2 regions of the Candidatus Villigracilis saccharophilus genome follow, and region 1 is predicted to be linked to the other one. Evidence: a T-box and tRNA genes for the amino acid it is inferred to sense, from the RefSeq annotation. Region 1 holds a T-box; the other holds one or more tRNA genes.
The links. The T-box of region 1 lies ahead of pheS (phenylalanine--tRNA ligase subunit alpha). A T-box ahead of a tRNA ligase gene usually reads a tRNA of that ligase, here a tRNA-Phe.

Region 1 (4,427 bases):
CTCGCCGAGTTCGATCATGGCGTAGTTGGTCGCGTCCACAATGTTGTTGATGGAGCGCACGCCTGCGAGTTTAAGTCTGCGCTGGATCTGGTATGGACTTGGCTTGATCTCCACGTTACGAATTAATCCCGCTACGAAGCGCGGATTAAGCTCGGAGTTGGTGATTTCAATGGCGACCGAATCTTCAACTGGATCGCCGGATGTTTGGAATTCAATTTTGGGCTGTTTGAGTTCGCGGCCCGTCAGCGCGGCGAGTTCACGCGCGATGCCGATCACATTTGCGTTACGCGCCATGTTCGGCAGAATGGAAATGTCCAAGACTGCGTCACCGATGTAGTCCACAAGAGGCATCCCCACAGGCGCATCGTCATCGAGCAGGATAATGCCTTCATGCTCTTCGGTGATCCCCAATTCCTTTTCAGAGCAAACCATCGAATAGGAATCCACGCCGCGGATTTTTGCGCGTTTGAGCGTGGTCAGTACCAATCCGTCCGCGTGACCATCATAGATGGTTGCGCCTTCCTTTGCGTAGGCCACTTTGATCGGCTTGGGAAGTTTGCCCGCGCCTTTCAAATGGAAAATGTTTGGCGCGCCTGTCAACACAACCTGCTCCTGTTGACCATCGAACAAGTCGAGCAGAGTGAGTTTATCCGCATTGGGATGCGCTTTCACTTCGCGGATCTCAGCAACGACCAGTTTTTCGCGGTCCCAGCCAATGCCGTTGGTCTTGAATTCGTGTTTCTCGCCAGCGCCATAGGTTGGCATGGGCAAGCCCGCATATAGGATCTCGTCAACTTCGAGACCGGCGAGCGTTAATTTACGAGCAATGTCTTCGACGGTCAACCCGTCAATGTCAATGAAATCTTTTAGCCATGATATTGGTAGTTTCATAATTTTGCCTTTCAGTTACCATAAAGTGTCACAAGGGTACACAAAGGATTTCCTCTGTGGTTAAGAACTTTAGAATTGCTCCAAAAACCGCACATCGTTGCCCCAGAAATAACGAATATCGTTGATCTTGTTTCGCAACATCAACTGTCGCTCGGGACCCATGCCGAAGGCGAAGCCTGTATAACGTTTGGGGTCATAGCCGCCGTTCTGAAGCACGTTCGGGTGTACCATGCCGCAGCCGAGAATTTCAAGCCAGCCCGAATTCTTGCAGACCTGGCAGCCCTTTCCGCCACAGACAAAACATTCCACATCCACTTCGGCGGATGGTTCTGTGAACGGGAAGTATGAAGCGCGGAACCTCACGCGCGCATCCTGTCCGAACATGCGCCGCGCAAAATCGGTGAGTGTACCTTTCAAATCAGCGAACGTGATCCCTTCGCCAACAGCCAGCCCTTCCACTTGGTTGAACTGAATTTCAGAACGCGCTGTGATCTGCTCATAGCGATAGCACATCCCCGGCAGAGCGATGCGGATCGGAGGCGGGTTCTGCGGGTTGATCGCGGAGGCTTCACGCATTGCGCGGATCTGTCCCGGCGAGGTATGTGTGCGCATCAAGATCGGGTTGTCTTCGCGGCCTTCCGCTTCCACGTAAAAAGAATCCTGCATTTCGCGCGCGGGGTGATGCGGCGGGAAGTTGAGCATTTGGAAATTCATCTCATCCGTTTCAACCTCGCGCGAGGTATACACCTGAAAGCCCATCTCTGCCAGGATGGCTAATACGCGCCGCAACTGTTGATTGGATGGATGCAAGCGTCCAATGTTGACTTCGCGTCCGGGCAAAGTCACGTCCAGTTTTTCCTCCTCAAGGGACTTTGCCAGCGCGGCATTTTTCACCGCCTGGGTTCTTTCTTCCAAAGCGGATTCCAAGGCTGCTTTTACACGGTTCGCAGCCGCGCCGACAACTGGCCGCTCTTCCTTTGAGAGTTTCCCAAACCCGGCAAAAACCTGCATCAACGGCGAACTGCGTCCCACGTTCGCAATACGCCACGCGTCAAGAGCGGCTTGATCCGTAATGGATGCAAGACTCTCCAGCGCGGCTTTTTCGATCTCGTTCAATCTATCCAACATGGTGCCTCCAAAAAATGAACTAGAGTCCAACGTCCCCAATCGTTGGATACTCCGAAGTCACGGACTTCGGACTCCTTGAAATAAAAAACAAAAACCTCCCGTCCACAAATAATGGGACGAGAGGGAGAATTCTCGCGGTACCACCCAAATTAGCCTTTTCAGGCTCACTTTGTGCCGACATTCATCGGCTTCTCGAATAACGTTGAGAATACGGTTCAGACTACTGATAAATGGTTCACCTGAACGGCTCAAGAGGGAACTTCAACTGATTTTGGTCGAGTGCAATCTCAACGGCTACTTTGCACATCTCTGGCGGCTTCTGCCAGTCTACTTTCCTCTGTCACGGCCTTTAGTTTAATTGCCGTAATTATCTGCGGAATCTAGGGGATGTCAAGGCTTGGATGTCTTTGGTCCAGGTTTCGCGCTTTAAAATATCAAAAGTTATGGACAATCGCAGTAGAATCGATCAATCTGTTTGATACCAACTTCTCAGGAGTAATGTAAACGAACCCCAAACAAAAACAAAAGGGGGGGGGGGGGGGGGGGGGGGGGGGGGGAAAAAAAAAAAACCAAGCCCCCCCCCCCGGCCGGGGTGCCGGGCCCCGCCCCCGGGGGGGGGGGAAAAGAACCCCCCCCCCCCCCCCCCCCCCCCGGGGGCCCCGGGGGGGGGGCCCCCCCCCCACCGCCCAGGGCCCCGGGGGGCGGGGGGGGAGAGGGAATGGGGAAAGAAATTTGTATGTGGTGGTTGGTGGTTGGGGGGGGGGGGGGTGGGGTTGGAAAACCCTTTTGGTTTTTGGGGGGGGGGGGGGGGGGTTTGGGTTGGTTTTTTGGTTTTTGGTGTTTTAGTTGTTCGGGCGTTCCTCGGGCCGCGGGCCGCGCGGGGCCCCGGGCCGCCCCCCCCGGGGGCGCGGGCCGGGGGGGGGCCCCCGCCCCCCCCCCCCCCCCCCCCCCCCCCCCCCCCCCCCGGTTGCCCCCGGGGGCCCCCCCCCCCCGGAAACAACCCCCCCCCCCCCCCCCCCCCGGCCCCCCCCCGCCCCCCCCCGCGGGGCCCCTCGCGCGTTCCCGGCCCGGGGGGCCTGCCCGGGGGGCCCCCTCCCCCCTCCCCCCCCCCCCCCCCCCCCCCCCCCCCCCCCCCCCGCCGGGGGCGCGGGGGGGGGGGGGGGGGCCCCCGGCCGGGGGCCCGCGGGCTTTTTTTTTCCCTTTTTTTGTTTTTTCCCCCCCGCGGGACACGGCCACCCCCCCCCGCCGGGCCCCCCCCCCCAATCCCCCCGCCCCCAAAACCTTAATCTTGGGTGGTTTCGGGTTTGGGGGGGGGGTGGTTGGTGGGTTTTCCCGGGGCCCCCCGCCCCGCCGCCGGCCCCCCGGGGGGGGGGTGGGGGGGGGCCCCTTTTGTTGGGGGGGGGGGGGGGGTTTTTTTGGGGGGGGGGTGGGGGTTTTTTGGGGGGTCCCTTTTCTCGGGGGGCGGTGGCTCCCCTCCCCCTTTTCGAAGGGGCCCCGGCGGTGGGTCTCCGGCCCCCCCCCGCCTTTCCCCCCCCTAACCCGGGGAGTTTTTTTCTCCCCCCCCCTCTATGATGGCTTCCCCGCTTATTGAATTTGCCTTGCTTTGTTTTGTCTCCTTGTTCACGATGGTCAACCCCATTGGTGTCATTCCTGTCTACACAGCCATGACCGCGAAATTGTCTCCTCAGGAGTCGCATCGTGTGGCGCGCAAAGCCAGTCTGACCGCGTTGTTCATTTTGCTTGCCTTTGCGATGACGGGACAGTGGATCTTTCGTTTCTTTTCCATATCCACGAATAGTTTGCGTGTTGTTGGCGGCGTGATATTTTTCCTGATGGGTTATGAAATGCTGCAAGCCCGCCTCACACGGACTCAGTTTGATGATGAAACAACGCATGAATATATCAATGATATTTCCATTACCCCGCTTGGTATTCCCATCATCTGTGGCCCTGGCGCGATCACGACTTCGATTCTTCTGATGAATGAATCGAAGTCGCCCATCGAATCAGGAATTGTGCTGGGCGCCATTATTCTGCTCATCGTTTTTACTTATTTCCTTTTGCTGGGCGCGAAACAGGTCACACACCTGATCGGGGAGAACGGCAACAAAGTGATGTTGCGCCTGATGGGTCTGATCGTCATGGTCATTGCGGTGGAATTCTTCTTTAGCGGGTTGACGCCCATTGTTCAGGATATGTTAAAGATACAATAAGGCGAATATGAATCGAAAACTGGATTGGCCTGCACTTTTTCTGTTTGCCGCAATGCTGTTTGGCGCAGTAGTCCGCTTTTGGCCGGTCATCGTGAATGGATTTCCGCTTAATGATGGCGGTATGTTCTATACGATGATCCGTGATCTGAAAGCGAATCATTACATCCTGCCTCAATTCACATCCTATAACTTTGC
Region 2 (4,427 bases), on a different contig from region 1:
TGAAATTACCAACTGATTTCCATCCAACAACTGAATCGTTCCCAGGTCTGAAGGGATTACTTTAACGAGTTGGCCAAGTATGGATTGTAATACTTGGTTTAGGTCCAGGGACGAGGCTGCTGTGCGGATTAGGTTAAGGATCGCCGCTTCACGCCTACTTTGATCTTGCTCAGCCTTATATAGTCTCAGCTTCTCAATGGCAGTCCCCAGCCCGGCGGCAATTGTATTCAATAGTCTCTCATCTTTTTCATCAAAAGCATTTTGTTTTTTGCTTTCAACGTCAAATACGCCGATAATATGGTTGTTCACCCAAAATGGAACGCATAGCTCTGATTTAATTCCATCCATTACTTTGATATATTCTGGCTCTTCCGTGATATTTCCGATGCGAATTGTCCTGCCTAATGTGACAGCCCGGCCCGTGACACCTTTGGTGATCGGGTAGCTGTTTTGCCAGTTTTCCGCCACTGCCCCGATACAGGAAAAATGCGGAATTAGATGATCCCCTTGCTCGTTCAATAGCAGAATGCCGCAAACCTCTTGAAATATACTCGCGGTAATTTGCGTTACTTTTTCTATGATCTCGTCTTCAGTGCTGCTTTGTGTGCCTGCCACAGATGTCGCGTGGAGCACGGTCAGTTCTTTTAATTGTCGTTCAAGTACTTCTTCCGCCAATTTGCGTTCAGTGATGTCCTGTGCGACGGCAATGACCACTTCCTGACCAAAGTATGTGCCTTTGTTCAGGTTCACAATTTTTGGAAATACCTGTCCATTTCTTCGGATTCCCCAAAATTCAAATTCCTGCGTTTCTCCCATAAAGGCGCGTTCGATAATTTGTATCAATTTGTTGATATCATTTTTGCCCGGCGCGCTCAAGAAATCCGGTGTTTTTCCAATAAAATATTCCCGTGGATAATCATACATTTTTACAACGCCATCATTTACATTAAGGAAGCGGCCATCTTTGTCTTGAATATAAATTGCCTGAGTGACACTGTTGAATAAACCCCGATAACTGCCCTCGTTGACTTTTATCGTCTCTTGGGCTTCTTTTTGCGCCGTAATATCAAGCATTATCCCATGCCAATAGCTGGGCTTTCCAGCCTGGTCGAGGATCAGATATGCATCTTCCTTGATCCAAACATATCTGCCATCTTTTCTTTTTGTGCGATATTCCACCTGAAACGGTTCACCGGTTTTATTGGTGCGTTTATCCTCAGCGATGATGCGATCGCGGTCTTCAGGGTGGAGATTGTTTTCCCATAATTTATTTCCCCCGACCCATTCTTCCACCGTGTAGCCAAGAACATCTTTTATGCGGGGACTCATGTAACGGCTGTTTCTGTCGTCTTGAAAATCGTCAAGAAATACAACCCCGGGCAAGCTTTCTATAAGAGTCTTATATTTTTTCTCGCTTGCTTCGATGTTTAATTCTGCTTGTTTTCTATCTGTGATGTCGGTTAAAAAGCCTTCAAAGTATAAAAATTCGTTATTTTCATTCATTACAGCGCGGGCATTGGTGGAAGTCCATATCATCATGCCGTCTTTGCGAATATTTTGGGCTTCAAATTTTACAACCGACTCTTTTGACATTAGCTCATCAATAAATCTTCTCCGAGACTCGGTATTGATATGAATCTGCCCATTGATGTTCATGACCGAGTTGATCATATCTTCAGGTGAATCGTACCCAAAGATTTTTGCCATGGTGGGGTTAACATTGAGGAACTTGCCTTCAAGCGTTGATTGAAAAATTCCTTCGGCTGCGTTTTCGAAAATATTGCGATACCGATTTTCGCTTTCGCGCAGGGCCAAGTTTTGTTTTTCAAGCTGCGTATGTGCCTGCGCGTTTTGCAGGATGACCGGTAATCTAAGGAGGTAATCACCTTGCTTAACAAGATAATCCGCCGCGCCGGCCGTCAGCGCCGCAACCGCGTTTTGTGTATTTTCTAGATTAGAAATGAGCACAACTGCAGTTTTTATTTCCTGCTTGCGAACCAGTTTGATCAGATCCAACCCGGAGCCATCTGGCAGGTTTTGGTTGCATAAGATTACATCATATTCAGTTGCTACCAGCAAAGAGTGGGCTTCTTGTATGCTTTTAGCAATATTCAATTGAAATTCAGCTCCGTTGAAATCCAGGGAGCGTTGAATTATTTCAACTTGTACAGGACTATCTTCAATATATAGGATTTTCATTGGATGAATTTTTGCCCGTTGATAATTATAGAGCATTCTTGAAATAATTGGCTTGCCAATTTGTTTCAATTTATTTTGGCTTTGGGTGGGGGGATGATTGAATCATTGATATTACGAATTGCCACGATCATCTTTCTGAAAAGGGATTTATGCTAATTCCATCGGTATGTGGGTTAAATAAAAAAATAAACCTCTGTTATAAACAAGAAGGTTTATTTTAATTTGAGGCGTCGGCGAGATTCGAACCCGCGATGAGGATTTTGCAGACCCTTGCCTTACCACTTGGCCACGACGCCGAATATATTACAACGAGGACTGCGGATTGAATTAGTTTCAACCTGCAACCCTCTTTGTTTTGAGCGGGCGATGGGATTCGAACCCACGACCTTCTCCTTGGCAAGGAGACGTACTACCACTGTACTACGCCCGCAATTTAGGCTAACCATCAGCCTGAGTGCCGAGACCCAGGATCGGACTGGGGACACCACGATTTTCAGTCGTGTGCTCTACCAACTGAGCTATCTCGGCGAAAGTAAGCTTGTCGTTAAGCGTCCGTGATTTTACACGTACTTATAGGGATTGTCAAGAAAGCAATTGATGCTGTTAGCCTGGTGTAAAAATTGAGACGGCGAATTTAAGGTAAGTTTGTTACATTTGATTGAAGGGCTTATTTCCACCCGGGTGTATGTCTGGGGCGGCCGTCCAAATTAAAATTTGGACCTGAGAAATCCGATGCAGAAAAAATGAACAACATGATAAACTTTTATTTGAAAAGATTATTTCAGGAAAAAATATCAATGAAATCAATCAGGCTTTTATTTTTTTTGACCAGTATTGAACTATTTATTATGGCTTGTGCAGCGGACGTTATTCCACTTTCCCAGCCTGCAAGCACGCCTGTTGATATGATACCTGAAATAATGCCAAGAATTTCACTTCCGACACAAATACCGTCCTTGGTGCCTTTTCAGCAAACGCCTGAAACCACGATATCCCCCGAGTGGGTTTCTGATTTTTCAGACCCTATTCTTGTTTCATTGGTCGGACGTCGGCCGGATTTTCAAGATGATTTTTCTTTGTTGAATCGAGGTTGGTTCTATGATGTTGCAGGAAGTGCTGTAGGGCCATATTATGCACATATACAGGATGGTGGTCTGATCTTGAGACTTCCTGAAGGAAAAGAAAGATCGGATTCGATGGTTTATAACCCAACATTGAATCGCAGGAATTTTGTTTTGAGTTTTGAAGTTAAGTTTGGGGAGACTCAGCCCAATGATTTTATGAGGTTTCAATTTTCTCCAACTGCGGATCAAAACTTTTCACTGGAACTCTCTAAAAATAAAAAATGGATATTTCGCTGGGTTTTTAATAACGATTGGAAATCCATTTCAGGTACATATGATCAATTCCCCCCTGAGCGGATCAATATCTTGTTTATTGTGCAGGACGGTCGATGTGCAGTGTATCTCAATCACACCCCTCTGGATTATTCCAACAAATGTATATCTGCCTCGCCGCTTAAACCATCCCTTCGGGCTGTTGCCTTTCATCTGATTGCAGATCCTGATCACACAGCAATTGTGAATATTGATAATGTAAAGATGTGGGATTTGGATGCGGCTCCATACTTTCCTCCACACCCTTAGCGAAACTTGGTGGTTTTTGATTCAACTTATCTGGATAGCTTGTAGATAGCACTACGCTGTTGCTTTCTGAATCAATAATCGGAACATAACGTTCCGATTATTGATTCAAATTCCTACTTTGACGCTTTTACAATTCTTTTCTTTTTCTTTATTTCAGTTCCAGGGATGCTGGTTCTTCGGGCTTCCTGTTTTACGAGACGATTATGTTTAGCCACTCCTTTGGAGGGGCGTTTTGCTTTGGTTTTTACTGGGGTTGTATCCAATTGTATTACTCCTTGTTTGGTTATGTATTACTTTTGTGTTTGGATTCATATTCCGCCCAGAGTTTGCCAATTTCCTCTTTGGCCTTCTGGCGGGTATGTCCATACTTGACCTGCAGCATGGTGACGAATTTATCGAACTTCACCTCTGCTTTATCCACTTTGACGAGATCGTACTCTACCATCAAGCTCCACTTGGCGTTGATTTGGCCGCGGAGCACATCCCATTTTTCTTCGAATAGCGCTTTATTCATGATACCGGCTCCTCTACCCCTTAAATAATTAAACGCGCCTCTTCACATTAAGGCGTTGTTTTCCGAAA

Region 2: it encodes a tRNA-Phe, which carries the amino acid that the T-box ahead of pheS (phenylalanine--tRNA ligase subunit alpha) is inferred to sense. The anticodon was not compared.

The regions. Positions count from the first base shown of each region.
Region 1 covers NZ_JADJSO010000014.1:47,904-52,330, forward strand. The annotation lists gene IPL17_RS05665 (phenylalanine--tRNA ligase subunit beta) at 1-891, opposite strand, end outside; gene pheS (phenylalanine--tRNA ligase subunit alpha) at 961-2,019, opposite strand; T-box leader at 2,129-2,372, opposite strand; gene IPL17_RS05675 (MarC family protein) at 3,591-4,232, shown strand; gene IPL17_RS05680 (hypothetical protein) at 4,240-4,427, shown strand, end outside.
Region 2 covers NZ_JADJSO010000059.1:45,987-50,413, forward strand. The annotation lists gene IPL17_RS18735 (GAF domain-containing protein) at 1-2,199, opposite strand, end outside; tRNA gene IPL17_RS18740 (tRNA-Cys) at 2,425-2,495, opposite strand; tRNA gene IPL17_RS18745 (tRNA-Gly) at 2,558-2,629, opposite strand; tRNA gene IPL17_RS18750 (tRNA-Phe) at 2,655-2,727, opposite strand; gene IPL17_RS18755 (hypothetical protein) at 2,943-3,845, shown strand; gene IPL17_RS18760 (hypothetical protein) at 4,129-4,359, opposite strand.